Regions from separate parts of the Duganella sp. AC237 genome, predicted to be linked through region 1. Evidence: predicted binding sites of a transcription regulator. Region 1 holds the regulator's gene; each other region holds the start of a gene.
What was found. The regulator sigma-54, encoded in region 1, starts transcription at its own class of promoters, with help from an activator protein. The targets are predictions, from matches to a motif close to TGGCANGNAANCTGCTTT.
Positions count from the first base shown of each region.

Region 2: a site for sigma-54 is predicted at 5,488-5,505, ahead of AC0IYS_RS04925 (TorF family putative porin). Genes of this name have one in related genera too.
Region 3: a site for sigma-54 is predicted at 3,769-3,786, ahead of AC0IYS_RS09890 (PEP-CTERM sorting domain-containing protein). Genes of this name have one in related genera too.

Region 1 covers NZ_CEEDEW010000003.1:6,457,242-6,467,453, reverse strand. The annotation lists gene AC0IYS_RS28525 (monovalent cation:proton antiporter family protein) at 1-1,551, opposite strand, end outside; gene AC0IYS_RS28520 (KpsF/GutQ family sugar-phosphate isomerase) at 1,680-2,678, shown strand; gene AC0IYS_RS28515 (KdsC family phosphatase) at 2,678-3,208, shown strand; gene lptC (LPS export ABC transporter periplasmic protein LptC) at 3,221-3,814, shown strand; gene lptA (lipopolysaccharide transport periplasmic protein LptA) at 3,844-4,437, shown strand; gene lptB (LPS export ABC transporter ATP-binding protein) at 4,440-5,192, shown strand; gene AC0IYS_RS28495 (RNA polymerase factor sigma-54) at 5,202-6,683, shown strand; gene hpf (ribosome hibernation-promoting factor, HPF/YfiA family) at 6,759-7,118, shown strand; gene AC0IYS_RS28485 (enoyl-CoA hydratase/isomerase family protein) at 7,273-8,355, shown strand; gene rapZ (RNase adapter RapZ) at 8,364-9,224, opposite strand; gene hprK (HPr(Ser) kinase/phosphatase) at 9,232-10,167, opposite strand.
Region 2 covers NZ_CEEDEW010000003.1:1,021,775-1,031,986, reverse strand. The annotation lists gene AC0IYS_RS04950 (PTS sugar transporter subunit IIA) at 1-78, opposite strand, end outside; gene gshB (glutathione synthase) at 145-1,104, opposite strand; gene gshA (glutamate--cysteine ligase) at 1,215-2,516, opposite strand; gene AC0IYS_RS04935 (ammonium transporter) at 2,706-4,253, opposite strand; gene AC0IYS_RS04930 (P-II family nitrogen regulator) at 4,265-4,603, opposite strand; gene AC0IYS_RS04925 (TorF family putative porin) at 4,616-5,386, opposite strand; gene AC0IYS_RS04920 (accessory factor UbiK family protein) at 5,675-5,935, shown strand; gene AC0IYS_RS04915 (group I truncated hemoglobin) at 6,005-6,430, opposite strand; gene AC0IYS_RS04910 (lytic transglycosylase domain-containing protein) at 6,470-7,048, opposite strand; gene AC0IYS_RS04905 (proline--tRNA ligase) at 7,072-8,808, opposite strand; gene AC0IYS_RS04900 (RNA pyrophosphohydrolase) at 9,011-9,658, shown strand; gene AC0IYS_RS04895 (DUF1841 family protein) at 9,762-10,190, shown strand.
Region 3 covers NZ_CEEDEW010000003.1:2,143,279-2,153,490, reverse strand. The annotation lists gene AC0IYS_RS09910 (ThiF family adenylyltransferase) at 1-686, shown strand, start outside; gene AC0IYS_RS09905 (nitroreductase family protein) at 683-1,786, shown strand; gene AC0IYS_RS09900 (acyltransferase) at 1,786-2,475, shown strand; gene AC0IYS_RS09895 (PEP-CTERM sorting domain-containing protein) at 2,649-3,596, shown strand; gene AC0IYS_RS09890 (PEP-CTERM sorting domain-containing protein) at 3,839-4,798, shown strand; gene AC0IYS_RS09885 (glycosyltransferase) at 4,870-6,075, opposite strand; gene AC0IYS_RS09880 (hybrid sensor histidine kinase/response regulator) at 6,274-9,246, shown strand; gene AC0IYS_RS09875 (putative bifunctional diguanylate cyclase/phosphodiesterase) at 9,248-10,212, shown strand, end outside.

The sequences.
Region 1 (10,212 bases):
GGTGTCGTCGTGCGCGCGCACGATCACCGGCAACGTCGGCGCCAGCTCGTGCACCAGGTGCAGCACCTTGAGCGCCGACGGCGTGCTGGCGTAGGTGATCACCACCGCGCTGGCGCGGTAGATGCCGGCCGCGATCAGGCTCTCGCGCCGCGCGGCGTCGCCGTACGACACTTGCCGTCCGGCCGCCTGCGCCTCCTGCACCCGCTCGGGGTCGAGGTCGAGCGCGTGGTATTCGATGTTTTCCTCGCTCAGCAGGGTTGCCAGGCTCTGGCCGCTGCGCCCGAAGCCGGCCACGATCACGTGCTTGCTGGTGGACATGGTGCGGCTGGCGATCTTGGTCAGCGCCAGGGATTGCATCATCCATTCGTTGCTCGACACCTTCATGACGATCTGGTCCGATTTGGCGATGATCAACGGCGCCACCAGCATCGACAGCACCATCGACGCCAGCACCACCTGGATGATGAACGGGTCCATCAGCTTGCTGCCGCCGGCCAGGTTGAGCAGCACGAAGCCGAACTCGCCGGCCTGCGCCAGCGCCAGGCCGGTGCGCATCGAGACGCCGTCCGACGAGCCGAACAGCTTGGCCAGGCCGGCGATCAGCGCGAACTTGAGCAGCACCGGGCCGCCCAGCAACACCAGCACCAGCCACCAGTTCTCCAGCACCAGGCGCACGTTCAACAGCATGCCGATCGTGATGAAGAACAGCCCCAGCAGCACGTCGCGGAAGGGCTTGATGTCCTCCTCCACCTGGTGCCGGTATTCGGTCTCGGAAATGAGCATGCCGGCCACGAAGGCGCCCAGCGCGAGCGACAGCCCGGCGCGCTCGGTGATCCAGGCCGCGCCCAAGGTGATCAAGAGCAGGTTGAGCATGAACAGCTCCTGCGAGCGGCGCTTGACGACGATGGTGAACCAGCCGCGCATGAGCCGGTGGCCGACGAACAACAGCAGCGCCAGCACGATGACCGCCTTGACGCCGGCCCAGGCCAGGGTCTCGACCAGCGCGTCGGGGCGCTGGCCCAGCGACGGGATCAGGATCAGCAGCGGCACCACGGCCAGATCCTGGAACAGCAGGATACCGATGATCTTGCGGCCGTGTTCGCTTTCAAGCTCAAGCCGCTCGGTCAGCATCTTGACCACGATGGCGGTCGAGGACATCGCCAGCGCGCCACCGAGCGCGAACGAGGCTTGCCAGCTGATTTGTAGGGAGGGGGGCAATTGGGTGGCGATAGTCCAGCCGAACAGCATGGTGGCGCCGATGGTGCACACCACCTGCGCCATGCCGAGCCCGAAGACGATGCCGCGCATGGCCATCAGCTTGGGCAGCGAGAACTCGAGGCCGATGGAGAACATCAGGAACACCACGCCGAACTCGGCCAGTCCGTGGGTCGCCTCGCTTTGCTCCGCCCAGCCCAGCGCGTGGGGGCCGATCAGGATGCCGACGGCCAGGTAGCCGAGCATCGGCGGCAGGTGCATCATGCGGAAAGCGACCACGCCCAATACGGCGCTGCCGAGCAGTATCAGGGTCAATTCCAGGGGTGAAAACGTCATTTCAACATAGCCGGTAAAATAATATTTAGTTGTTTGTCGCCAAGGCCCGGCGTTATGTTTTGACTGGCAAGTTTTTTGCTTTCTCAATTCGGCTATACTTGGGTATGAGTGTAACCCATGAAAAAACAATGCTGAAAGCTTTTGACGCAAAAACGGCCGGGCACGCGTTGCGGTTGGCAAGTGAAACGTTGCAAAACGAGGCCGACGCCATCGCCGCGCTCAACGCCCGCCTGGGCGACGACGACAGCGTCGTGCGGGCCATCGAGCTGTTGCTGAACTGCAAGGGCAGGGTGGTGGTGTCGGGCATCGGCAAGTCCGGCCACATCGCCCGCAAGATCGCCGCGACCCTGGCCTCGACCGGCACGCCGGCGCTGTTCGTGCATCCTGCCGAGGCGGCCCACGGCGACCTCGGCATGGTCACCGCCGACGACGCCTTCATCGCCATTTCGTATTCCGGCGAGAGCGCCGAACTGATGACCATCCTGCCGGTGGTGAAACGCATGGGCAGCAAGGTCATCGCGATGACCGGCAAGCCCGGCTCGAGCCTGGCCGGCATCGCCGACGTGCACCTGAACGTGGCCGTGGCCAAGGAAGCCTGCCCGATGAATCTGGCGCCGACGACGTCGACCACGGTCACCCTGGCGCTGGGCGACGCCCTGGCCGTCGCGCTGCTGGACCTGCGCGGCTTCCGCGAAGAAGATTTCGCGCGCTCCCATCCGGGCGGCGCGCTGGGCCGGCGCCTGTTGACGCACGTGCGCGACGTCATGCGCAGCGGCGACGACGTGCCGAAGGTCGGCGCCGACGTCAAACTGACCGACGCGCTGCTGGAGATCACGCAAAAAGGCATGGGCATGACCGCCATCGTCGACGCCGACGGCAAGCCGGTCGGTGTGTTCACCGACGGCGACCTGCGCCGCATGATCGAGAAGGTCCAGGACTTCACCAAGGTGGTGATCCGCGACGTGATGCACCCGAATCCGCGCAGCATCTCGCCGGAAAAACTGGCGGTCGACGCCGTGGCCGTGATGGAGCAGTACCGCATCAACCAGATGCTGGTGACCGACGCCGACGGCAAGCTGGTCGGCGCGCTGCACATCCACGACCTGACCCGAGCAAAGGTGATTTGATGACCGAGCTGACTTATGTGGAACGCGCCGCGCGCGTCAAACTGATGATTTTCGACGTCGACGGCGTGCTCACCGACGGCAGCCTGCACTACGGCGCCGAGGGCGAAGCGTTGAAGACCTTTAACGTATATGACGGCCTGGGCATCAAGTTGCTGCAGGAGTCCGGCGTGCAGACCGCCATCATCAGCGCGCGCATCTCCCCGCAGGTGGCCAGGCGCGCCGCCGACCTGGGCATCGGCTTTGTGCACCAGGGCGGCCACGACAAGCTGACGCCGTTCAACGCGCTGCTGGAAAAGACCGGCCTGACGGCCGAACAGGTCGGCTTCATCGGCGACGACATCGTCGACCTGCCGATCCTGACGCGGGTCGGCTTCGCGGTGGCGGTGCCGGGCGGACGCAAGGAAGTGCTCGAGCGCGCCCACCACGTGACGGTGGCGCAGGGCGGCCGCGGCGCGGTGCGCGAAGTGTGCGAACTGCTGCTGCACGCGCAGGGCACGTACGAGCGCGTGCTGGCGCAGTTCATGGTGTGACGGAGTGTAATCATGCGTAAAAGAACAGCACATCGCTGGCAGCTCACGCTGACGATGATCATCGGCGTGTTTGTCGCCGTCGGCAGCTTTTGGCTGGTGCAGGTTGTCAACCAGTCCGGCCAGGAGCAGCAGGCGGACCAGTTCCTCAACGAACCGGACTACATCATCGACCGCTTCAGCCTGGTGCGCATGACGAAGGAGGGCAAGCCGGCCTACATCATCTCCGGCGACAAGCTGACGCACCGCCCGATCGACGACTCGTCCGACATCGACAAGCCGTTCCTCAACAGCCTGTCGGGCCAGCAGCCGCCGATGACGATTCACGCCGAGACCGCGCGGGTCGACCAGAACAACACACGTGTCACGCTCAACGGCAACGTCGACGTGGTGCGGCCGGCTTCGCCCAAGGCCGAGGCGATGCGCCTGCAAACCAGCACCTTGACCGTGTTCCCGGACGAGGAACGGATGGAAACCAAGGCGCCGGTGCAGATGAAGCTGGGCAGCACGACCTCCAGCGGCACCGGCATGAAAACCAATAACGCCACGCGCCAGCTGCAACTGGGCGGACGCGGAACGATCACGATGCCGCCCAAGGCGCCGCGCTAAATCAATACAAGATACGACAAGAGACAGATATGAAGGACACCATGATGAAAAAACTGATACTGTCGGCCGCGCTGCTGCTGGCCGCGATGGGCGCGGCCCACGCTGAAAAAGCCGACTCCAACAAGCCGACCGAGATCTCCTTCGACAACCTCGACGCCGACGACGTCAAGCAGATCAAAACCTTCACCGGCAACGTCGTGCTGACCCGCGGCACTTTGCTGATGAAGTCGCCCAAGGCGGTCGTCACCGAGGATCCCGAGGGCTACCAGCTGGTGGTGCTGACCGGCGCGCCGGGCGTGCAGGCGACGTTCCGCCAGAAGCTCGACGGCGCCGGCGACCAGTGGGTCGATGGCCGCGCCGACCGCATCGAATACGACGGCAAGACCGAGCTGGTCAAGCTGTTCTCGAAGGCGCAGATCAAGAAACTGGAAGGCAGCAAGACCGCCAGCCAGGTCGATGGCGAATTCATCTCCTATGACAGCCGGCGCGAATTCTTCGCCGTGAAAAATACCGCCAGCGGCGAGAGCAAGCCCGGCGCCGGCCGCAGCACGATGGTGATCCAGCCGTCGGCCAAGCAGACTCCCCAGCCCGCTTCGGCCACCAATCCAGCGGCGGGGAAATAAGCATGGAGCCAACATGCGGTAGCACCCTGATCGTACGCGGCCTGCAGAAGACCTACGGCAAGCGCCAGGTCGTGCATGACGTGTCCTTGCAGGTCGAATGCGGCGAAGTGGTCGGCCTGCTCGGCCCCAACGGCGCCGGCAAGACCACTTCCTTTTACATGATCGTCGGCCTGGTGCCGTCGGACGCCGGCACCATCGATATCAGCGGCGTCGACATCTCCTCGCTGCCGATCCACCGCCGCGCCTCGCTCGGCCTGTCGTACCTGCCACAGGAGGCTTCGGTGTTCCGCAAGCTGACCGTGGAAGAGAATATCCGCGCCGTCCTCGAAATCCAGAAAGTGGACGGCAAGCCTTTATCCAAGGCTGCCATCGATGAACGGCTCAATACCCTGCTGGCCGATCTGCAAATCGAAAAGCTGCGCGAAAACCAGGCGCTGTCGCTGTCCGGCGGCGAGCGCCGCCGCGTGGAGATCGCCCGCGCGCTGGCCACCAACCCGCGCTTCGTGCTGCTGGACGAACCTTTCGCCGGGGTCGACCCGATTGCCGTCATTGAGATCCAGCGCATCGTGCGCTTCCTCAAGGAACGCAATATCGGCGTCCTCATTACCGATCACAATGTGCGCGAGACGCTGGGCATCTGCGACCGCGCATATATCATCAACCAGGGCTCGGTTCTGGCTTCAGGCCGGCCGGACGATATCATCGCCGACGAGTCGGTCCGCCGCGTGTACCTGGGTGAACACTTCAGAATGTAATCGCGCCCCATGAAACAGTCATTGCAACTGCGCACGTCGCAGCACCTCGCGCTGACACCCCAGCTGCAGCAGTCGATCCGGCTGCTGCAGCTGTCCACGCTGGAGCTGCACCAGGAGCTCGAGCAACTGCTCACCGACAATCCCCTGCTCGAGCGCCTGGACGACCCGCTCGACCGTTCGCTGCGGCTGCTGTCCGACGGCGCCATCAGCCAGCAGGCGCCGGCCGGCGAAGCGCCCGCCGAAGGCCCGCCGAACCAGCAGGATGCGCCCGCGCCGGCCGACGCCGACACCTACGACGGCCCGGCCGCCGATACCGAAAGTACCAGCAGCGAGGCCGATGTCGACTGGAGCGACGCCGGCCGCAGCAAGGCCCCCGACGACGAGGACGCGCGTCCGCAACTGGAAGCGAACCACTGCACCCTGCGCGAGCACCTGATGGAACAGATGCGCGTGACGGTGCTGGAGATGCGCGACCGCGCGCTGGTCGAGCTGATCATCGACGCGCTCGACGAGAACGGCTACCTGGAGGAGCCGCTGGAGGAAATCCACGCGCGCCTGCCGGAGGAACTGGAAGTCGACATCGACGAGCTGCGCACCGCGTTGTCGATGCTGCAAAGCTTCGACCCGATGGGCGTGGGCGCGCGCAACGCCTCCGAATGCCTGGCGCTGCAGATCAAGCGCCTGCCGGGCATCGCCCTGGTGACGCGGCGCATGGCGCTGACCATCGTCGAGAACCATTTGACGTGGTTCGCCCAGCGCGACTTCAACAAGCTGAAAAAGGCGCTGGTGTGCGACGACGAGGATTTGCGCGAGGCGCAGGCCGTCATCCGCCTGTGCAATCCGCATCCGGGCTCGGCGTTCGCGTCCGACGTGTCCGACTACGTGGTGCCGGACGTGATCGTCAAGAAGGCGCGCAACGGCTGGCAGGTGAGCCTGAACAACGACGTCATGCCGCGCCTGCGGGTCAACGCGATGTACGCCAACCTGCTCAAGCAGGGAAAGGGCGAGGGCCAGATGGGCGCGCAGCTGCAGGAGGCCAAGTGGCTGATCAAGAATATGCGCCAGCGCTTCGACACCATTCTGCGCGTGGCCCAGGCGATAGTAGAAAGACAAAAGAACTTTTTCTCGCACGGCGCCGTTGCCATGCGCCCCCTTGTGCTTCGCGAAATTGCTGATACACTGGGTTTACACGAGAGCACTATTTCTCGGGTGACGACTCAAAAGTACATGCTGACGCCGCACGGCATGTTTGAGTTGAAATATTTCTTTGGTAGCCACGTCGCCACCGAAGCGGGCGGTGAAGCAAGTTCGACGGCGATACGGGCACTCATTGTGCAATTGACAGGAGCTGAAGACCCTAAAAATCCATTATCCGACAGTAAGATTGCGGACATGCTGGGGGAACAAGGCATGGTGATTGCGCGACGCACTGTTGCCAAATATCGCGAAGCGTTGAAAATCCCTCCCGTCAGTCTCCGCAAGTCTTTGTAGTTACTTGGTCACTGTGCGCCCGGCCGCAATGGGCGCGGCACTGACCGTAAGCGACATCTATCTTTAGGAGCGTGTATGAATCTGACCATCAGTGGACATCATCTCGAAGTGACCGCGGCCATCCGCGAATACGTACAGAACAAACTGGAACGTGTCACTCGTCACTTCGATCAAGTTATTGATATTGCTGTCATTCTGACTGTAGATAACCTTAAAGAGAAATCCAAGCGCCAAAAGGCGGAAATCAATCTGCGCATGTCGGGTAAAACCGTGTACGTGGAAAGCCTGTCCCAAGACCTGTACGCCGCGATCGACACCCTGGTCGACAAGCTTGACCGGCAGGTCATGAAATACAAATCCAAAGTTCAGCAGCACGGCCACGATGCGATCAAGCATCTCCCGGATAGCTACGAACCCGCTGCCGCCGCCCTATAACAACGGCCTCCGGCACCATCCAACAAAGGGCGCAAGGGCGCCCTTTTTTGTGTCCGCGTTTTTCGGTCCCGCGTTTTACTTCCTCTCGATTCGATGAAAATCATTTATCCCGTTTCGACGGTAGAATAGATTTTTTTTCACGGGTTGCGACATCATGAGCGAATTGGTCCACACCGCTATCGTCAACGGCACCGGCTTCATCACCTTGGACCGGCCCAAGGCGTTGAACTCGCTGTCCCTGCCGATGCTGCGCGATATCACGGCGGCGTTGCTGGCGTGGCGCGACGATTCCGACGTCGCCGCCGTGGTCATCCGCTCCAGCAGTGAAAAGGCCTTCTGCGCTGGCGGCGACATCCGCTTCTTCCACGACGCCGGCCGCGCCACGCCGCAAACCGGCAGCGCGCTGATCGAGGATTTCTTCACCGAGGAGTATTCGCTCAACCACCTGGTGCACAGCTATCCGAAACCGTACATCGCGCTGATGGACGGCGTGGTCATGGGCGGGGGCATGGGCATCGCGCAGGCCGGGCCGGACAGCCGGGTGCGCATCGTCACCGAGCGCACCCGGATGGCGATGCCGGAGGTGAACATCGGCCTGTTCCCGGATGTGGGCGGCAGCTATTTCCTGTCGCGCGCGCCGGGCGGGCTGGGGCGTTACCTCGGCGTCACCGGCGTCACGATAGGGGCGGCCGATGCGCTGTACGCGGGCCTGGCGGATCACTATGTGCCTGCGGATGAACTGGAGGTGCTGGACGCGATTCTGGAGTCCACGCCGGGCGCCGAGCTGGTTGAGGCGATCGCGGCCTTTGCGGAGTCGTTCAAGGACGCGGCCGGGGTATCCAGGCTGGAGGCGAACCGCGCCGACATCGACCGCCACTTCGGCGCCGGCCCGGTGCCGGCCATCGTCAAGTCGCTGGAGGCGGACACCACGCCATTCGCGCTCGAAACGGTGCGCGCGATGGCCGGGCGGTCGCCGTTGATGATGCGCGCGACGCATGAGTTGATCCGACGTGGCGCGGCGCTGGACATGACCGGCTGTCTGCGCATGGAGCGCGCGCTGGTGCGGCGCGTGTTCGACCGCGGCGAAGTCATCGAAGGCGTGCGCGCGCTGGTCATCGACAAGGACAACGCGCCGAAATGGAATCCGCCGTCGTTGGAAGAGGTGACCGAGGAAATGGTGCGGCAGCTATTCGAGCCGGTGTGGCCGGAACACGCACACCCGCTGCGGCATCTGTGAGCTGGAGGCTACTGCTCGCGGTGCCGCAACACCACCCGTTCATTCGGGTGGAAATACGCCGCCAGTTTCTCCGCCATATACACCGACCGGTGCTGCCCGCCGGTGCATCCCAGCGCCACCGTCAGATAACTGCGGTTATCGGTCTTGAAGAACGGCAGCCACTTCTCGACGAAGCCGCGGATATCGTTCATCATTTCCACCGCGCTCGGTTGCGCGTCGAGAAAATCGATCACCGGCGCGTCGCGGCCCGTCAGCGGGCGCAGCGTCAAATCATAGTAGGGATTCGGCAGCGCGCGCACATCGAACACGAAGTCCGCATCCATCGGCACCCCCAGCTTGAAGGCGAACGACTCGAAGAACAAGGTCAGCGGCGCCCCCTCGCTGGCGACCAGGTCCTTGACCCAGGCGCGCAGCTTGTTGGCGCTCAGCTCCGACGTATCGACCACATGGCCCAGCTGCTCGATGGCCGACAGCCGCTCGCGCTCTTCCATGATGCATTCGATCAAGGTGCGGCGCGCGGCAGGATTCTGGCCCGGACGCAACTCGTGCGACAGCGGATGGCTGCGGCGCGTCTCCGAAAAGCGCGCCACCAGCGAGTGCGTGTTGGCGGTCAGGAACATGACCTTGACGTCGTGCCCCTCTTCGCGCAGGCGCTTGACGTCGGCCGGCAACGAGGCCAGCGATTCGGCGCTGCGGGCGTCGACGGCAACCGCCAACGCCTGCAAGCCTTCCTCGGCCAACGTCGAGACCAGGTTCGACAGCAAGGCCGGCGGCAGGTTGTCGACGCAATAGTGGCCGGTGTCTTCCAGCACGTTCAAGGCCACCGATTTGCCGGAGCCGGAGATGCCTGTGATGAGGACGATACGCATGATGGTTTTAATCTCCGCTCATGGCTTGTCGCTGACGCTCCATGAACTCTTGTAAGGTGTCGATACCGCGCAATTGCAGAATGGTGTTGCGTACGGCGGCCTCCAGCAGCACCGCGATGTTGCGGCCGGCCGCGACGGGAATGACGACCTTGCGGATCGGCAGTCCCAGCACGTCCTCGGTCGGGAACTGGAATGGCAGCCGCTCCACTTCCTCCTCCGCCGCGCCACGGCGCACCAGATGCACGATCAGCTTCAGGCGCATCTTGCGGCGCACCGCGGTCTCGCCGAAGATCGCCTTGATGTCCAGCAGGCCCAGCCCGCGCACTTCCAGCAGATTCTGCAGCAGGGCCGGGCAGCGCCCCTCGATCATGTTCGGCGCAATGCGCGAAAACTCCACCGCGTCGTCGGCCACCAGGCCGTGCGAGCGCGAAATCAGTTCAAGGCCCAGCTCGCTCTTGCCCAGGCCAGAGTCGCCGGTGATCAGCACGCCCACGCCCAGCACGTCCATGAAGACGCCGTGCATGATGATGCGTTGCGCCAGTTTCTTGGAAAGATACACGCGCAGGAAGTCGATCACCTGTGCGGCAGGTAACGGAGTGGAGAACAACGGGATGTTTTTTTCGTCGCAGATGGCGAGGATGTCGGGCGGCGTTTCCAGGCCCTGGGCGATGATCAGCGCCGGCGGGCCGCCAGCAATCAGCTCGCCGATGACGTGGGCGCGCGTGAGCGCCTTCAAGCGCTGGTAGTAATTGATTTCCTGGTGCCCGAAGACCTGGATGCGGCCCGGGTGGATGGTGTTCAGGTGGCCGACCTGGTCGGCGGCGGAGGCGACGTCGCCGGAGATCAGGCGCTCGCCGCCGGGAAAGCCGGCGAACCAGCCGAGCTGCAAACTCTCGCGATTGTCGTCGTAAAGCCTTTGTATCGTCAGCGGCGTTTGCAGCATGGGGCGTCTTTATCTCAAGGTTGAACTAAGGTGGGCCTGCCCCGT
Region 2 (10,212 bases), 5.4 Mb from region 1:
ACCACGGAACACATGCGCGCAGGCGGCGATGAAAGCCTGTCCCAGCGGTGCGTGCGTCATAAGCAGTATGCCAACCATATTCTTAAACCGCCAGTGAGCGCGGAGGTTTTTGAGGCCGTCCGGCAAAATTATTTTGAATATCCATCATCGGGCCGGGGTCGCCGCTTCCACGGCCGCCTCCACCGCGTCCATGAACATCGCCGCGACCGGGAAACCGGCCTGCTGGGTGATTTCCTGGAAACAGGTCGGGCTGGTAACGTTTACTTCCGTCAGGCAATCCCCGATCACGTCCAATCCTACCAGCAACAAGCCGCGCGCGGCCAGTATCGGACCCAGGGTATTGGCGATTTCGAAGTCGCGTTCGGTCAAAGGTTGGGCCACACCAAGGCCGCCGGCCGCCAAGTTGCCCCGCACCTCGCCGTTTTGCGGGATGCGCGCCAGCGAAAACGGCACCGGCTTGCCGCCGATGACCAGGATGCGCTTGTCGCCCTTGGCGATGTCAGGAATGAAGCGCTGGGCCATGATGGTGCGCTTGCCGTTGTCGGTCAGCGTTTCGATGATGGCGCCCAGGTTCATCGCGTCCGGCTTGACGCGGAAGATGCCGGTGCCGCCCATGCCGTCGAGCGGCTTGAGGATGACGTCGCCATGCTCGGACTGGAAGGCGCGGATGCGCGCCTCGTCGGCCGTCACCAGGGTCGGCGAGGTGAACTCGCTGAACTGGGCGATGGCCAGCTTTTCGTTGTGGTCGCGGATGGTCGACGGCTTGTTGAAGACGCTGGCGCCCTGTTTCTCGGCCAGCTCCAGCATGTAGGTGCCGTAGATGTACTCCATGTCGAACGGCGGGTCCTTGCGCTGGACGATCGCGTCGAACTCGCCGAGGTTGGTTTCCACGGCCGGGGCGGCGCGGAACCAGTCCTTGAGGTCGTCCAGGATGGTGATTTCGGCAACTTTGGCATAGGCCACGCCGCCGTTGACGGCCATGTCTTTTTGCTCGAAGGCGTAGACGGTATGGCCGCGCTTGGCGGCCTCCACCATCATGGCGTAGGTCGAATCCTTGTAGGTCTTGAAACTGGCCAAGGGATCGGCGAGGAAAGCTATTTTCATGGGCGCATCCAATCTGGGTAATGCCTGATTTTAGCCGAGATTCGCCACCCGCACCGGGGAGCGGACGAGGCCGCTAGCCCGGTGGCCCTTGCCAAGCCGATAATGTCGGCTTAATACACTTCCGGATTGGGATCGGTGCGTTCCATTTCCAGCGACGCCGCCAGCAGCGCCAGCCGCGCCACCACGCCGTAGACGTAGAAACGGTTCGGCGCCGCCGTGCCCGGCTTCGCCTTCAAATCGGGCACCGCGTGCTGCTGCGCGAACGCCAGCGGCACGTACTGCGAACCGGGTGCGTTGAGGTTCTGGTCGACACCCTTTTCCGCGTGCACGCGGTAAAAGCCGCCCACCACGTAGCGGTCGATCATGTACACCACCGGCTCGGCGACGTCGTCCTTGATGCTCTCGAAGGTCGGCACGCCCTCCTGGATGATGAAGTCGGTCACTTCCTTGCCATCCTTGATGACGATCATCTTGTCGCGCTGGGCCTGGCTCAAGTCCTTGATTTCACTGGAATCCTTGATCGTCAGGATGCTGGTGCCGTAGGTCCCGGCGTCCGGCTTGACGATCACGAAGGGCTTGTGCTCCTTCATGCCGTATTCCTTGTACTTCTTCTTGATCTTGGCCAGCAGCGCGTCGACATTGGCGGCCAGGCAATCGTAGCCGTCGCCGGTGCGGAAGTTGACCGCGTCGCACTTGGCGTGGAACGGGTTGAGCATCCACGGATCGACGCCGATCAGCTTGCCGAACTTCTTGACCACCTCGTCATACGCGTTCAGGTGGTTGCTCTTGCGGCGCACGGCCCAGCCGGCGTGCAGCGGCGGCAGCAGGCTCTGCTCATGGATGTTCTGCAAAATCTCCGGAATGCCGGCCGAGAGGTCGTTGTTGAGCAAAATCGTGCACGGATCGAAGTCCTTCAGGCCGACGCGGCGGCCGTTGGCCGAGCGCACCAGCGGCTCGACCACCAGCATATTGCCGTCCGGCAGAGCGATCGGCGTCGGCTGCGTCACCTCGGGCGACAGCGAACCGAGGCGCACGTGCAGGCCGGTCTGGCGGAAGATCTGCATCAGCCGCGCGACGTTTTGCCAGTAGGTCGGGTGGCGCTGGTGGATTTCCGGGATCAGCAGCAGATTGCGCGCGTCAGGACAATATTTGTCGATCGCGGCCATCGCGGCCTGCACCGACAGCGGCAGCATTTCCGTGGCCAGGTGGTTGAAACCGCCCGGGAACAGGTTGGTATCGACCGGGGCCAGCTTGTAGCCGGCGTTGCGCATATCGACCGAGCAATAGAACGGCGGCGTGTGTTCCTGCCATTCCAGACGGAACCAGCGCTCAATGGCCGGCGTGGCGGCCAGGATTTTTTCTTCGAGATCGAGCAGCGGACCGGTCAGAGCCGTGACGAGATGGGGAACCATGATTACTTCCTTAAATGTGCGGGAGGACGGCCCTCCAGGCAACAGAACCTCAAATATTACCTTGCAGATAGCCCAAATCAGGGCGAAAACCCTATTTTAAAGGTGGAAATGGCCCGCAAACGAAAAAAGCGCCTCATTCGAGGCGCTTTTGTGGGCACCCGCCGAAGCGGGTTGTTACAACAACAACGATTAAGCGTGGTAAGCGGACTCGCCGTGGGTGGTGATGTCCAGGCCTTCGCGCTCTTCCTCTTCGGGAACGCGCAGGCCGATGACCACGTCGACCAGTTTGTAGGCGATGAACGAGACGACAGCCGACCACAGGATGGTGACGCCGACGGCGGTCGCCTGGGTGGTGACCTGGCCCATGATCGAGTAGTCAGGCGATGCTTTGTTGGCAACGTAGTCGAAGATGCCCTGGCCGCCGAGCGACGGCGCGGCAAACACGCCGGTCAGGATCGCGCCGAGGATACCGCCGACGCCGTGGACGCCGAACACGTCCAGGGAGTCGTCGGCGCCCAGCAGGCGTTTCAGACCGTTCACACCCCACAGGCAGACGACGCCGGCGGCCAGGCCGATGACCAGCGCGCCCATAGGGCCGACGAAACCGCAGGCCGGGGTGATGGCGACCAGACCGGCCACCGCACCCGAGGCGCCACCGAGCATCGATGGCTTGCCTTTGAAGATCCACTCGGCGAACACCCAGGCCACGGTGGCGGCGGCGGTTGCCAGCAAGGTGTTGATGAAGGCCAGCGCGGCGATGTCAGCGGCTTCCAGCGCCGAACCGGCGTTGAAACCGAACCAGCCGACCCACAGCAGCGAGGCGCCGATCATGGTCATGGTGACCGAGTGCGGGGCCATCGATTCGCGGCCGTAGCCGACGCGTTTGCCGATCATGTAGGCACCGACCAGGCCGGCAACCGCGGCGTTGATGTGCACCACGGTGCCGCCGGCGAAGTCCAGCGCGCCTTTTTGGAACAGGAAGCCCGCTTTGGCGCCTTCGGTGGCGGCGGTGGCCGCGTCCTTGATCGCGTCCGGTCCGGTCCAGAACCAGACCATGTGGGCGATCGGCAGGTAGGCGAAGGTGAACCACAGCACGACAAAAGCGAGCACGGCGGTGAACTTGGCGCGCTCGGCGAAGGCGCCGACGATCAGGCCGCAGGTGATGGCGGCAAACGTGGCCTGGAAGGCGACGTAGATAAATTCAGGAATGACCACGCCCTTGCTGAAGGTGGCGGCGTACGAGAACGCGCCCTTGGCCGGATCCCAGATGCCGTTCAGGAAGGCACGGTCGAATTTGCCGTAGAAGGCGTTGCCTTCGGTGAATGCCAGCGAATAGCCGTACACGCACCACAGCACCACGATCAGGGCGAAGACCATGAACACCTGCATCAGGATCGACAGCATGTTTTTGGAACGGACCAGGCCGCCGTAGAACAGCGCCAGGCCGGGAATCGTCATCAGGATCACCAGCAGGGTCGCGACCATCATCCAGGCGGTGTCGCCCTTCTGCGGCGTTGGCGCCGGTGCGGCGGGTGCATCAGGTGCTGCTGCGGCGGCAGGCGCGGCGGCGGCAGGCGCGGCGGCAGGCGCTGCCGGCGCTTCGGGTGCGGCGGCGGCGGGCGCGGTGGCGGCGGCGGCCGGCGAGTCAGCCGGTTTGGCCTCCTGCGCGTGGACCGGCGCGGCGAGTGCGAACAGGATGGAAACCCCAGCGAGCAATGTTGTTATAGTTTTCTTCATCAATCTTCCCCTTAAAGAGCTTCGTGGCCGGTTTCACCGGTACGAATACGGATCACCTGTTCCAGGTTGTACACAAAGATCTTGCCGTCACCGATTTTGCCGGTGCGGGCAGCGCCTTCAATCGCTTCGATCGCCTGTTCGACGATGGCATCGTCCACCGCCGCCTCGATCTTGGTCTTCGGCAGGAAGTCCACGACGTACTCGGCACCGCGATACAGCTCGGTGTGGCCTTTCTGGCGGCCGAAGCCTTTCACCTCGGTCACGGTGATGCCTTGCACGTTGATCGCCGACAAGGCCTCGCGGACCTCGTCGAGCTTGAACGGCTTGATAATGGCGGTAATCATTTTCATGCTAAGCCTCGCTTAGAAGGTTTTGGAAATGGTCAGCACGGCGCCGGTTTTGCCGAGGTTCTTGCCGCGGCCGACATAGGCGTCGGTATCGGTGGAGAACGCGGCCACGGCCACGGTCACGACGCCGAAATCTTTGGTGAAGCCGAGTTTGTAGTCGTTGTAGCTGAAGGCGGAGTTGTTCTTGACGGTCTGGCGGCCCAGGTGGACGTTCAGGATGTAGCCGTCATAGATCTCGGTGTTGAGCTGGGCGTCGACGTAGCCGCTGTCCTTGCTGTCGGCGGTGCCGAACAGATTGGTGGTCGAGCGGGAATACTTGACGGAGAATGGACCGACGCCGAGTTGGGCGTACAGCTCGAAGGTGTTGGCGCTGGTGGCCAGCTTGTTCGACGGGTAGTAGTAATACAGGCCGCCGACATCGTAGGTGACATTCGGGGCGAACTCGCCGCGCTTGCCGCCGTAGACATCGATTTCCATATCGGCGTCGCCGCCACCGTCCTTGACCCACTTGATGGTCGAGGCCCAGGTGCCGACATACAGGCCGGTCGGATTGTTCACGTAATCCACGCCGCCTTGCAGCGCTGGATTGAGACGGGTTTGCGAGATGCCGCGATAACGGTAGTCGGTGGCGACAGCGACGTTGTAGCTGATCTGGTGGTCCGGTGCCGGTTCGGCAGCGGCCGGGGCCGCAGGCGCGGGTTGCGCTTCCTGGGCTTGCGCCGAAGCGCTCATGGTGGCGAATGCGAAGGTCAGTGCTGCGATCAGGGTCAGGTTCGTGCTTTTCATAATTTTGTCCTTGTAGTTATCGAACTTAGTCACAGATAGGGAATACGGTTACGGGTAAAATCCTTGTGAGGCAAAGCAGTGAGCGGCATTCATTGACTTCTATAGCAGAATGCGTGCCAGCTAATGTTGCTCGCCGGATAGCTGCCGTAGCATCCGCGACAACGGACGTACTCCGAAGAAAGTGATAATCTGAAAGCGTCGAACGCGAGAGTCTTTGGTTTTGCACCACAATGACGCATGCATGCACATTTATAGTGCTTACAGAACCCCAACAGATCAAGGAATATTATGGATATGAACACTTTTTTTAACGACTTGCAGAACAAGATCAGCCAAGCCGTCCAAAACTCACCAGCAAAGGACATTGAGAAGAACGTCAAGTCCATGATGACGCAGGGATTCTCCAAACTGGACCTGGTGACGCGCGAGGAGTTTGATGTTCAAACGCAAGTTTTAGCGAAAACCCGCGCGAAGCTGGAAACGCTGGAGACGCGTCTGGCGGAACTGGAAGCGAAAGCGGCGCCGCCCAAGAGCGATATCATCATCTGATCAGGCGCTATTGCGGCGCAACTGCGGCGACACGGAGTTTTGCCCATGGCGCCGCAACGGTCTGGTCGCCTATTTATTCAGAATATCTGGACGCAGGCTTTCGAGGATTGCTTCCAACTCGGATAGGGCTTGGGGGTCCGCCCCTTGACGTAAAAACGCTGTGTGCAGGTAGGCGCCCATGATCCGGAACTCGTCAGCCGTGATCGCCAGCCCCGTGTGGGCAACAGCCATGTTCTCGCCGCTGTACGTGCAGGGCCCGCTGGAAATGACGCACAGATGCTCGGCCACCTTGGCCTTTAATGGTTTCAACGCCACCCCTTCGAATGAACGGCGTGTAAGGGGGTCATGTGAAACGTTCTCGACTATTTCGTTTGCCGCCCGGGTGAGAGCTTCGCCGCCACCGAGTCGTTCGTAGAGTGTCCTCTCTTGCGCGTGGGTGTTTTCGCCGACCGCGAAAGCGAACGCTAGAATTATTACGTTACTGACAAGTTTCACAATTTCTCCTCACGGCGGCCGTGGTTCGTCAGGCCACGCTTATTTCCAGTTGTTCCACGCCGCGAGCACGGCGTTCGGGTATTGCGGCCGGCCCCGGCTGCCGTTGTAGCGGCCCAGCGCAAGGTAGAGGTTGCCGCCCTCCATGTCGATGTACATGCGCAAAATCGCGCAGCCGTAGCGCAGATTCGTCTGCATATTGAACAGCGCGCTGCGGTCGCGGTCGCCGATCACGTTGGTCCAGAACGGCATCACCTGCATATAGCCGCGCGCGCCCACCAGCGAAACAGCGTACTTGCGATACGCCGACTCCACCTGGATCAACCCCAGCACCATGCCCGGCTCCAGCCCGGCGCGACGCGATTCGTACCACACGGTGGCAAGAAACTCATGGCGGGTCTGCTCGTCGGGCAGCTTGCGCTTGAGGCGGGCCGACATCTGCGCCAGCCAGCCCTCATAACGCAGCCGTTCTGCGTCGTTGCGGAAGGTGATCTGCGGCGGGGTCGCATCCTTGATGCTGTTGGCGAGGGCGACGCGGACCGCATCGGCCAGCGCCTCCTCCTTCTGATTGCCGGCTTGCGCCACCGGCGCTATCGTCACCGACAGCGCCAGCGCCAACAAGGCGCCGGCTACAACGCGCTTGCTCACTGCGACATTTTGCCCTGGATGAAGCTGATCACATCGGCCACCGGCACGGCGGTCGCTTCGGTGTCGCGGCGGCCCTGGTATTCCAGGTTGCCTTCCTTCAGGCCACGGTCGCCGATCACCACGCGGTGCGGCACGCCGATCAGCTCCCAGTCCGCGAACATGCCGCCCGGACGCAGGCCGCGGTCGTCGAGGATGACGTCGATGCCGGCCGCCTGCGCGTCGGCGTACAGCTTCTCGGCCGCTTCCTTGACCGCCTCGCTGCGGTCCATGCCCATCGGGCACAGCACCAGTTCGAACGGCGCCAGCGACGTCGGCCAGATGATGCCCTTGTCGTCGAAGTTCTGCTCGATGGCCGCGCCCAGGATACGGGTGATGCCGATACCGTAGCAACCCATCTGCAGCGGCGCAGGCTTGCCGTTCTCGTCGAGGAAGGTGGCCTTCATCGCTTCCGAATACGCGGTGCCGAGCTGGAACACGTGGCCCACTTCGATGCCGCGCTCGATCGCCAGCACGCCCTTGCCGTCCGGCGAGGCGTCGCCTTCGACGACGTTGCGCAGGTCGGCGACGATGGCAGGTTCGGCGACGTCGCGGCCCCAGTTGGCGCCGGTGTAGTGGAAGCCGGCGTCGTTGGCGCCGCAGACGAAATCGGCCATGTTGGCGACGGTGCGGTCGGCCACCACGGTGACCGGGGCCTTGGTGCCGATCGGACCCAAATAGCCGGGCACGCAGCCGTACACTTCCAGGATTTCCGCCTCGGTCGAGAAGCGGTGCTCGGCCAGGCCGGCCACTTTGCCCATCTTCACTTCGTTCAGTTCATGATCGCCGCGCAGCAGCAACATGAAATACTGTTTAGCCACTTTGCCGTCTTTTTCGGTCTCGACGGTGAGCGCCAAGGTCTTGACGGTCTGCGCCAGCGGCAGCTTGAGCTGCTCGGCGACCAGCTCGCACTTGGTGGCGTCCGGCGTGGCGACCTTGGTCAGCGCCTGGGCGGAGGCTGGACGGCTGGCGTTCAGCGGCAACGCTTCGGCCGCTTCCATGTTGGCCGCGTAGTCGGAGGTCGGGCAGTAGACGACCGCGTCCTCGCCGGTGCTGGCGATGACGTGGAATTCGTGCGAACCGGTGCCGCCGATGGCGCCGTTGTCGGCCGCCACGGCGCGGAACTTCAGGCCGAAGCGGTTGAAAATGCGCACATAGGCGTCATACATGATCTGGTACGACGCTTGCATGCCGGCCAGGTCGCGGTCGAACGAGTACGCGTCCTTCATGGTGAATTCGCGGCCGCGCATCAGGCCGAAGCGCGGGCGGCGTTCGTCGCGGAACTTGGTCTGAATGTGGTAAAAATTCAACGGAAGTTGACGGTACGATTTAATTTCCGAGCGGACGACGTCGGTGATGACTTCCTCGGCGGTTGGCTGGAAGGCGAATTCGCGGCCGTGGCGATCCTTGATGCGCAGCAACTCGGCGCCCATCTTGTCCCAGCGGCCCGTTTCCTGCCACAGCTCGGCCGGCTGGATCAGCGGCATCAGCAGCTCAATGGCGGCGGACTTGTTCATCTCTTCGCGTACGATCGCTTCGACTTTGCGGATGACGCGCAGGCCCATCGGCATGTACGTGTAGATGCCCGAGCCCAGGCGCTTGATCATGCCGGCGCGCATCATTAACTGGTGACTGACGATCTCGGCGTCGGAAGGCGCTTCTTTAAGCGTGGAAATAAAAAATCGTGAGGCGCGCATACGGTGAATTCTTTTTAAAAAGAGAGAGTTATAATCAACCTAATTTTAAAGGATTAGCTGGCTGATGCGTCCATACTTTATACAAATGCGTTCAATAGATGGCCCTTCGACCGTTTTCGTACCCCGAAAACCCAGCCGAGGCGTCTTTTTATGGGCAAAAATATAAGCAGGGAGCTCAGTCGCAGAAAGTTTGAGGTGCAATATGCTCGATCGGGAGGGGTTTCGGCCCAACGTCGGCATCATCCTGCTCAACGCGCAGAACGAGGTGTGGTGGGGCAAACGGGTGCGCGAGCATTCGTGGCAGTTTCCGCAAGGTGGCATCAAATATGGAGAAACGCCTGAGCAGGCGATGTACCGGGAGTTGGAGGAAGAGATCGGCCTGCGGGCCGAGCACGTAAAAATCGTCGGTCGCACCCGCGACTGGCTGCGCTATGAGGTGCCGGATCATTTCATCAAGCGGGAAATCCGCGGCCATTACCGTGGCCAGAAGCAGATTTGGTTCCTGCTGCGCATGTGCGCGCGCGACAACGACGTCAACCTGCGCCTGACGGACCATCCGGAATTCGACGCCTGGCGCTGGCACGAGTACTGGGTGCCGCTCGACGTGGTGATCGAGTTCAAGCGCGACGTCTACCAGCGCGCGCTGCAGGAGCTGTCGCGTTTCCTGACGTGGCCGGCCAACGGCCACGACCGGCGCCAGCACGGCTCGCGCTACCTGCGCCAGGCGCACGCGCCGCGTCCGAACCCGGAACCACCGGGCTCGGCCTGCGCGCCGACCGAGGCGGCATCCACTGCCACCGTGGCCACCGTCGCGGCGGGGCCGGCCGAGCCGGTCAAAAGCGGCAGCTGAGCGGTTAGCAAGGCGTCAACAAGAACAGCAACAAGGACTGCAACAAAAAACGCGGGACAGGCACACTGTCCCGCTTTTTTTTCGCCGGAGGTACAATGGCGGCATGTTCAATCCAACATCCGACGACGTCCGCCGCTTCTTCTGCGAGGCCTACCGCAAGCAGCGGGCCAACGAAATCCTCACCCCGCTCGAAGCGATGGCGGCCGACTGGGCGCGCCACCATCCCGAATACCATGATGTGCTGGCCGACGTCGACGCGGCGCTGGCGCGCGATTACTCGGTCGAAGGCGCGCAAGCCAATCCATTCCTGCATTTGTCGATGCACCTGTCGATCGACGAGCAGATCTCGATCGACCAGCCGCGCGGCATCCGCGACGCCGCCACCGCCCTCACCCTCAAGCTCGATTCCGCGCACGAAGCGCAGCACGAGATCATGGAATGCCTGGGCGAGATGATCTGGAACGCCCAGCGCACCGGCACGCCTCCCGACGGCGACGCCTACATCGAAGCCATCAAGCGCCGCATCAAATAAAGCAACGGATGAAAAAAAGACA
Region 3 (10,212 bases), 4.3 Mb from region 1:
CCTTCGACATCGCCAACTTCAACCGCCAGATCGGCGCCAACATGTCGACCCTGGGCTTGCCCAAGGTCGAGGTGCTGGAGGCGATGGCGCGCGATATCAATCCGGAACTGCAGATCACCAGCTTTCCCACCGGCGTGGACGACGTCAACATGCGCCGGTTCTTCAAGGGCGTCGACCTGTATGTCGACGGCCTGGACTTCTTCGCCTTCGGTGCGCGCCAGGCCACCTTCGCCGCCTGCGACCGGCTCGGCATTCCGGCGATCACGGCCGCGCCGCTGGGCATGGGCACGGCCGTGCTCAATTTCATGCCGGGGGAGATGACGTTCGAGCAGTACTTCGGCTGGGGCGACCTGCCGGACGACGAGAAAGCGCTGCGCTTCCTGGTCGGGCTGGCGCCGGCCGGGCTGCACCGGGGCTACCTGGTCGATCCGTCCAGCATCAATTTGAAGGAGAAGCGCGGTCCCTCCACCATCATGGGCTGCGAGTTGTGCGCCGGCGCCGCCGCCACCGAGGCGCTCAAGATCATGCTCAACCGCGGCAAGATATTGGCCGCGCCGCGCGGCTATCAATACGACGGCTATCGCAACAAGCTGGTGCGCACCTGGCGTCCCGGCGGCCACCGCCACCCGCTGCAACGGCTGGCGATGCTGCTGGCCAAACGGCGCCGTCCCGGAGACCAATCATGAGCAAGATGGAACAACACTTGGATTCCACGCTGGAACAGATACTCGAGCTGGCGCGCTGGGCGCCCAGCGGCGACAACACCCAGCCGTGGCGCTTCGAGATCCTCGACGCGCGCCGCCTGATCGTGCACGGGCGCGACACGCGCGACCACTGCGTCTACGACCTGGACGGCCACCCCAGCCAGATATCGCTGGGCGCGCTGCTGGAAACGATGGCCGTTGCCGCCAGCACCTTCGGCCTCGAGATGCAAGCGGCGCGCCGGCCGGAGGCGCCCGAGGCGCGCCCCACCTTCATCGTCGATTTCGTGCCGGCGCCGCAGCGCGAAGCCGACCCGCTGGCCGATGTCATCCTGGTGCGCAGCGTGCAGCGCCGCCCGCTGAACCGGCGTCCGCTGACGCCGGCCGAGAAGGCCGCGCTGGCCGCCGCCCTGCCGCCGGGCTTCGGCGTGAGCTGGCTCGAAGGCCGCCAGCGCACGGCGGCGGCGCGTTTGATGTACCGCAACGCCAAGCTGCGGTTGACGATGCCGGAGGCGTACCAGGTGCACCAGGCAGTCATCGAATGGAACGCCCGCTACAGCGAGGACCGCATGCCGGACCAGGCGCTGGGCGTGGACGCGGTGACCGCCAGGCTGATGCGCTGGATCATGCACGACTGGCGCCGCGTGGAATTTTTCAACACCTGGCTGGCCGGCACGGTGGCGCCGCGCCTGCAGATGGACCTGATCCCCGGCCTGGCCTGCGCCGCACACTTCGTGCTGACGGCGCAGCGCCGCCCGCAGCGCGTCGACGATTACGTCGCGGCGGGCCGGGCCATGCAGCGCTTATGGCTGACGGCCACGGCGCTCGGCCTGCAACTGCAGCCGGAGCTGACGCCGCTGATCTTTTCCCGCTACGTGCGCGAGGGCCGGGTGTTTTCCGGCACGCCGGGCATGCAGCAGCGCGCGGCCGACCTGGCCCGACAGGGCGAGCAGCTGGTCGGCCGGCAGGCGTGGGAGACGGCCGTGTTCATGGGCCGCATCGGCGCCGGCGAGCCGGCCGCGGCGCGCTCGATCCGCAAGCCGCTGAGCGAACTGCTAATCGGCCCGCCGGCGGGGAGCCGCTGATGCGCGCCATCAAACCGTTGCAGATCGCCGTCTTCCTGGGCTTGCTGGCCGTGATCCTGGCGCTGGGCGTGGGCGCCACCGCGCTGTTGCTCGGCGGCCTGCCGCTGGGCGACTTTCGCGGCGTGGCGCTGCTGCTGGCGGCGGTGCTGCTGACCTACCTGGCGGCCATTGCCGTGTACCGCGGCTTCCTGTTGTTCATGCCGCTGCGCGAGGGCGAGGTGGCCGAGAACTCGCGCCACGAACTGGCCGCCAACGTCAACATCCTTTTTTACCTCTTGCTGTTCAATTCGCTGATCCGCACGCACTTCATCCCGGTGCCGGTGGTGCGGCTGATCTACCTCGCGCTCGGCGCAAAGCTGGGCGTCAACACCTACAGCGCCGGCGCCCTGCTCGATCCGCCGCTCACGCGCATCGGCAGCAACACCATCATCGGCCACGACGCGGTGATCTTCGCGCACGTGATCGAAGGCAGCAAGCTGGAACTGAAAGCGGTCGTCATCGGCGACACCGTCACCATCGGCGCCAAGGCGGTGGTGATGGCGGGTGTGCGCATCGGCGACCACGCCATCGTCTCGGCCGGCGCGGTGGTGACCAAGGACACCCACATCGGCGCCGGCGAAATCTGGGGCGGCATTCCGGCGCGCAAAATCAAAACGGCCTCGACACTCAAAGCAAGCGGGCTGGGCTAGAGCAACGAACTACAGTCGACAAGTGCCGGAATTTTTTACGCCCTTTTCGACGCGCAACACACATCGCGACGCAAGCCTTTGAATACACAGGCTTCGTCCAGGCTGGCAGGGGTTTTGCTGAAGAGGTGGAGCGACCTTGATTTCCAGGGTCTTCTATTTCTTGGGGAACAGCTATGAACTATTACAAACCCGGCGCCGCCGGCCTCCTCGCCGCCGCGCTGGCAACACCGTTCGGCGCGCTCGCCGCCCCCGTGGTCGGCCTCGACCCCACCGGCACCGGCACCTACACCACCTACGCCGACCTGTGGACCAACATCACCGACACCGCCGTGGTCACCGGCTTCGTTCCCGGCGCCACCGTCGGCGGCCCCGGCGGCATCGCGCCGTACGTGACCGAGCTGCACACGCAGACCGTCATCGGCACAATGAGCAACAGCAATGCCGGCGCCATCGTCACCCCGGCCGGCCTCAACACCAGCTTCGAGATGACCAAGATCGTGCGCTTCGAGGAACTGGTCACGTCGCAAAACGCGACCACCGCGACCTTCGGGCTGGCGCCCAGCCAGTCGGCGGCGATGGACGTCGATCCCACCCGCGCCGGCGTGCAGAACTTCGCCGTGTTCTTCGACCGCATCACCCCGGGCGGCGCCAGCCAGGCCGTGCCCGGCAACGGCGTCGACACGGTGCGCTGCTACGGCGCCGGCGTCACCGGCGGCGCCGCCAACGGTTGCGGCGGCGGCGCGGGCGACCCGGACGGCGACGGCATCATGGTCCTGTCGGGCCACCTGGTCTTCAACACCGCCAGCTTCGTCGCCAGCGGCGCCGTCGGCACCGGCTCGTTCGACACCCGCTTCGTGATCGATTATGTCGATCCCGCCTACCTCGACGTCGTCACCGGCTCGGTGTTCCGGGACCGCTTCACCGGCACCACCAATGTGCCGACATTCTTTACACCGACCTCGATGTGGGACGGCGCCACGCCAACCACCGTGCCGTTCCTGAAAGTGGACTCCTCGCAGTCCTTCGCCGCCGTGCCGGAACCCGGCACCGTGGCCATCATCGGGCTGGGCCTGGCCGGACTGGCCCTGAGCAAACGCCGCAAAACCAACGCTGCTTGCTGATGGGCCGTTTGCCGTAGGCGGTGGCAAAGACGGCATCCTCTTCGGCGCTTTTCAACGGACCCCGGCGCCATGCCCGCGGTCCGTTTTTTTAGTGACGGCTTTTTTTACAATAGTTGCAAAAGCGTAGTATGGGTGTTGCGCAAGTGCTTGATTTCTTTCAGTTCACATTGCTTGGCAAGGGTTTTGCTCTATAGGCATACGACCCCGATTTCCGGGTGCCGCCAACTCCAGGGAGCACACATATGAACATCCTCAAACCCGCACTGGCCGCCGCCGCAATCGCCACCGCCCTGGCCGCGCCGCTCAGCGCCAGCGCCGGCCCCACCGTGGGCCTCGATGTCACCGGCAGCGGCAACTACAGCACCTATGCGGATCTGTGGACCAACGTCACCGACACCGGCCTGGCCACCGGCTTCATCCCCGGGCGCACCGTCGGCACCGGCCCCGGCGCCAGCCTGCCCTACCTGACCGAGCTGCGGTCGCAGATGGTCATCGGCACCATGTCCAACAGCAACACCCCTGCCATCGTCACGCCGGCCGGCATGAACACCACCTTCGAAATCAGCAAGGTGGTGCGCTTCCAGGAGCTGGTCGACGTCCAGACGCCGACCACCGCCCATTTCACCCTGCCGCCCTCGCAGTCGGCCGCGATGGACGTCGACCCGCTGCGCGCCGGCGTGCAAAACATCGCCATCTACTTCGACCGGATCACCAACGGCGCCGGCAGCAGCCGCGCCGTGCCGGGCAACGGTAACGGCACCGTGCGCTGCTACGGCACCGGTTCGACCTCGACCGGCTGCGGCACCTCGCCCGGCGACACCGACGGCGACGGCATCATCATCCTGTCGGGCCACCTGGTGTTCAACGACGCCAGCTTCACCGCCAGCGGCGCGGTCGGCACCGGCTCGTTCGATTCGCGCTTCATGATCGATTATGTCGATTCCGCCTACCTGGACATCGTCACCGGTTCCATCTTCCAGGACAAGATCACCGGCACCACCAACGTGCCCTCGTTCTTCTCGCCGACGATGATGTGGGACGGCGCCACGCCCACCACGGTGCCGTTCCTGAAGGTCGATTCGTCGCAGTCCTTCGCCGCCGTGGCGGTGCCCGAACCCGGCACCCTGGCCATCATGGGCCTGGGCTTCGCCGGCCTGGCCATGGGCAGCCGCCGGAAAAGCAACGCCGGAAGCAAATCCTGACACTTCGGCTGTGTAACTTTGGCGGACCCTGGCGGCGTACCTCGGTCCGTTTTTTTTCGTCCGGACTGGACTCACAACGGCAACAGCTCGCGCAGCAAAGCCGACTGCCGCGCGCCGGCGTCGTACAGCGCGAACTGCCCGGCCACCTTGCGCGCCGCCGCCCTGGCGCCCGGTTGCTCGAGCAAATCGACGGCGGTGCGGCGCAAGGCGTCCTCGCTCAAACGGTCCGAGCGCAGCAAGGCGCCGGCGCCGCTGGCCACCACCCCATGCATGTTCAAATACTGGTCGAGGTTGCCTGCGATGCCGAGCACCGGCACGCCGGCGCCCAGGGCCTGCTGGCTGGTCGGACTGCCGCCATTGCAGACGACCAGGCTGGCGCGCCGCGCCGCCTCGATGCCCGGCAGATAGGCGGCCACGCGCGCGTTCGGTGGGACCGCTCCCATGGCCACCTTGCCGGCGGTCGCGGCGATCACGCCGACCGGCAACGGCGCCAGCGCCTGCAACACCCGTGGCAGCAACGCGCCCTGGCCCGAACTGCCCAAGGTCACATACACGATCGGCCTGTCCGCCGGCAACGCGTCCCACCAGTCCGGCAAGCCGGTGGGCGGCGACCACGCGACCGGCCCCAGATAAGAATGTGTGGAAGGCAAATTCGTCGCCGGAAACATCTCGGGGATGTCGGCGTACAACACATGGTCGGCGTCGGTGTAGACGCGGCGCAAATCGTGGCCCAGCGGCGGCAAGCCGTAGGTGCGCCGCACCTGGTTGAGCGGCACGCTGTGCAAGGCGAACGCCAGCGGGCGCGCCAGCTTGAACAGCCGGTCGGCGATGGTGATCGGCAACACGCGCGACAGGCCGATCGCCGGCACGCGGTAGTGCTGTCGCACCCAGGGACTCCAGTAGGCGTTGATCAAGCCCACATACGGCACGCCGGCCAACCGCGCGCTGACCGACAGCGACAGGCGGAAGTCGCCGATCACAAGATCCGGCCGCACTTGCTTGAACACGCGCAGGTCGTCCTCGACATAGCGGTGCAGGGTGGCCGCGTCGTAGACCGGCTTGCCGGCGACCAGCGCGGCCAGGAAGCGCGCGCTGGAAATGCTGGTGAGGCCCCAGCTGCGCACGTTGCTGCCCTTGAAGAACATTTCGTAGCCGGGTGCGCAGGCGATGTGGACGTCGTAACGTCCGCGATCGAGCGTCGCGGCCAGCGCCAGCGGGCGCCCCACGTGCGCCAACGTCACGGCCTCGGCCATAAACAAAATCTTTTTGCGTTCCATATCGCCAGCTTGAAGTGTGGTATCCGGCGTCGCTTGAGAATGCGCAAACGTGCAGCCTTAGACCTAGATCAACATCGCCCTTGCCACATGCATATATTTTTCCTAGTGGCACCCACGAATCCACGCACCAAGCGTGTGCCGCGCACCGCCCGCGTCGACGCCTTCGGCGCCCACTGTATCGTTGGGAACCGCTAAGCGATGTTCAATTTCGAACGTTCCGGCCTGAGCCAGAAACTGACCATCATTTCCGTGCTGTCGACGGGCAGTGCCTTGATGCTGGTATTCATTGCCTTCGCCGTCACCTCCGTGCTCAGCCACACCGACGACGAGCGCAAGCAGCTGTCGGCGCTGGCCGGCGTGATCGGCAACAACAGCATGATCGCGCTATCGCGCGGCGACCGCAAGCAAGCTGAGCAGACGCTGGCGACGCTGGTGGCGGAGGACGACATCCTGCAGGCGGCGCTGTACGACGACGATGGCAAATTGCTGGCGCGCTACGCGTCCGCCGATCTGGCGGACGACCAGCAGGCGCCGCCCCTGCTCGAGGTTCCCGCGGCCGGCCCGGAGGTGCGCAGCGAGCGCACCGGTCCGCCGTGGGCGCCGGCCATGCGGCTGCAACGGGACGTGCCCGGCCGCGACGCGCCGGCCGGCACCGTGCTGATCGAGCGCTCGCAGACGCGCATGTGGGTCGACATCCTGAAAAACCTGGGCGCGGCGGCCGTCGCGGCGGTGCTGTCGTTCATGACGGCGCTGCTGATGGCGGCGCGCTTCAAGGGCAGCGTGGCCGAGCCGGTCGGCAAGCTGATCGCGGCGGCCCAGCAGGTCAGCCGCGGCCAGCCCACCGAACGCATCAGCCACCAGCGCAGCGACGAGCTTGGCGCGTTGATCGACAGCTTCAACGACATGCTGGCCCAGGTCGAGGCGCGCGACGGCGCGCTGGCGCAGTACCGCGACCAGCTCGAACGCCAGGTCGGCGTGCGCACCGAGCAACTGGAAAAGGCCAAGAACGCGGCCGAGGCGGCCAGCCAGGCCAAGAGCGCGTTCCTGGCCACCATGAGCCATGAAATCCGCACGCCGATGAACGGCGTGCTGGGCATGACCGAGTTGCTGCTGGCCACGCGGCTGAGCGAGCAGCAACGCCACTACACCAGCATGGTCAAGCGTTCCGGCGAGCATTTACTGGTGATCATCAACGACATCCTCGACTTCTCCAAGATCGAGGCCGGCAAGCTGACGGTCGAATATATCCACTTCAACTTCCGCGATTTGCTCGACGATATAGACAATGTTTTTTCGCCGCAGGCGCAGGCCAAGGGCATACGGCTCGAATTGGCCATCGCCAACGACATTCCGGTGGCCATCCACGGCGACCCGAACCGCTTGCGTCAGGTGATCTTCAATCTGCTGGGCAATGCCGTCAAGTTCACCGAGAGCGGCAAGATCACCGTCAAGGTCGCGGTGGTGCAGGAGGATCCGCAAACCGTCGGCCTGCGCTTCGAGGTGCACGACACCGGCATCGGCGTGTCGAGCGAGGCGCGCTCCCGGATTTTCGATTCCTTCTCGCAAGCGGACGGCTCGACCACGCGCAAACACGGCGGCACCGGCCTCGGACTGGCGATCTCAAAACAACTGGTGGAGCTCATGGGAGGCACGATAGGCGTCGATCATGCGTTAACTCAAGGGTCGATCTTTTGGTTTGCCGTAAATTTCGATAAACCACGCGTCGATTTTGACGATCCTTCCAACACCAACTTGGGAATACGCGCTTTGATTGTTGACGAAAACCCCACCAGCCGCGCCGAGCTGGAACGGCGGCTGACGGCCTGGCGCGTGCTCAGCACCAGCGCCTCGGCCACGCAGGCGTTGCAACAGCTGCGCCACGCAGCGTCGGCCGGGCAACCCTTCGACGTCGTGCTGCTCGACATGGAGCTGCCACGCACCAGCGGCCTTGCGCTGGCCGCGGCGATCCACGCCGACGCCGGCCTGGCCGCGACCCGGCTGTTGTTGCTGAGCACGGAACGCAACGCCGCCGACCGGGTCCAGCAGCGCGAGGCCGGGGTCGCCTTCCAACTGATCAAGCCGCCGCGCGAGTGCGACCTCTACGACTGCGTCGTCACGCAGACGCAGATGCGCAGCGCCGAACCGGCGCGCCTGCCGCCGTTGCAATCGCTGCAATCGTTGACAAATGGCGACGAGCGGCCGATCCGCCTGCCGCATACGGGCGCGGCCTCGCCGGCGGCGCCGCCGTTGTCAAGCTTCAGCTCGAGCACGGCGCTGCCGGCCCAGCGCGCGCGCAAGGGACGCAAGGTGTTGCTGGCGGAAGACAATCCGGTCAATGTCGAAGTGGCCAGCGCCATGCTCGAAGGCCTGGGCCTGGACGTCAGCCGCGCCTGCAACGGCCAGGAAGCGTTGCGCTCGGTGCAGGCCGGCGACTTCGACCTGATTCTGATGGACTGCCAGATGCCGGTGATGGACGGCTTTGCCGCCACCACCGAGATCCGCCGCCACGAGCAACAGCGCGGCCGCTCGCGCAGCCTGCCGATCATCGCCATCACCGCCAACGCGTTGCAGGGCGACCGCGAATCGTGCCTGGCCGCCGGCATGGACGACTACCTGAGCAAGCCGTTCACGCAGCAGGCGCTGGGACTAACCATCGGCCGCTGGATCACGCTGCCACGGGTGGCGCCGGTGCCGCAGGACGGCCCGGCCGACGCGCCGCTGGCGGACCTTGCGTCAAGCCCGCCCCGGCAGTCGGAAACGTCCAGCGCCACAGCTGCGGCCGCGCCCGTCGCGGCCACGGTCCCGCCGGTGCAGGAATCGCTGATCAACCGGCAAGCGCTGGAAAACATCCGCGCGCTCAGCGCCAGCAACGGCGACGCGCTGCTCGAGCGGGTGCTGCAGGCGTATCTGGAAGACACGCCCAACCATTTGCGCATCATCAAGTCCGCCATCGACAGCGGCAGCACCGTGCAAATACGCAAGGCGGCGCACAGCCTCAAATCCAGCAGCGCCAACGTTGGCGCCGACGCGCTGGCGCAGCGCTGCCGGGAAATGGAACAGCTGGGCCGCAACGATACCACCGCAGGCGCCGCTGCCCTGCTCGATGATATGGAACGATCTTTCCAGGCCGTACGGCAGGCATTGGGAGCTATCCTGGAAAAGGAAATTTAACATGGCAACGCCCTTCTCCCCCAAGCGCGGTCTGGTGCTGGTCGCCGACGACGATCCCGTGATGCGCCTGCTGATGCTGGAAATGCTGGCCCAGGTCGGCCTCGACGCCGTCGAGGCCGAGGACGGCGTGCAAGCGCTGGCCAGCTACCAGAGCATGGCGCCGGACCTGGTGTTGCTCGACGTCGAAATGCCCGGCATGGACGGCTTTGCCGTCTGCCGCGAAATCCGCCGGCTGGAAACGCATTCGGTGGTGCCGATCATCATGGTCACCGGCGGCGACGAGCTCGAATCGGTGACCAAGGCCTACGAGGCGGGCGCCACCGATTTCGTCTCCAAACCGATCAACTGGCCCATCCTCGGCCACCGCGTGCTCTACGTGCTGCGCGCCAGCGACGCCATCACCCGCCTGCGCATCGCCGACGCCCACCACCGCGCCGTGCTGGCGGCGATTCCGGACACCTTTTTCCGCATGAACAAGGACGGCTTCTATCTGGACTACGAGCAAGGCCACGAAGCGAGCAGCGTATTCTCCAGCGACAATTGCGTCGGCCGCCACCTGAACCAGGTGCTGCCGGTGGAGATCGCCCAGCACATGCTCGAGGAGGTGCGCACGGTGCTGGACACCCAGCACATCCGCTCGCTCGACTACGAACTGCCGATCCCCGGGCCGGCGCCGCGCGTGCGTCACGGCGAGCACGCGGTGCCGCTGCCGGTGCGGCATTTCGAGGCGCGGCTGGTGGCTACCGGTCCCGACGAGGTGCTGGGCCTGGTGCGCGATATCAGCGAGCGCAAGCGCACCGAGGAACAGATCCGCCGCCTGGCCTATTGCGACAGCCTGACCGGCATTCCGAACCGTCAAGCTTTCCTGGAAACCCTGGAAGCCGAGCTGACCCGCTCGCGCAAGGGCAACAAGAAGTTCGCCGTGCTGTTCATGGACCTGGACGCCTTCAAGCGCATCAACGATAC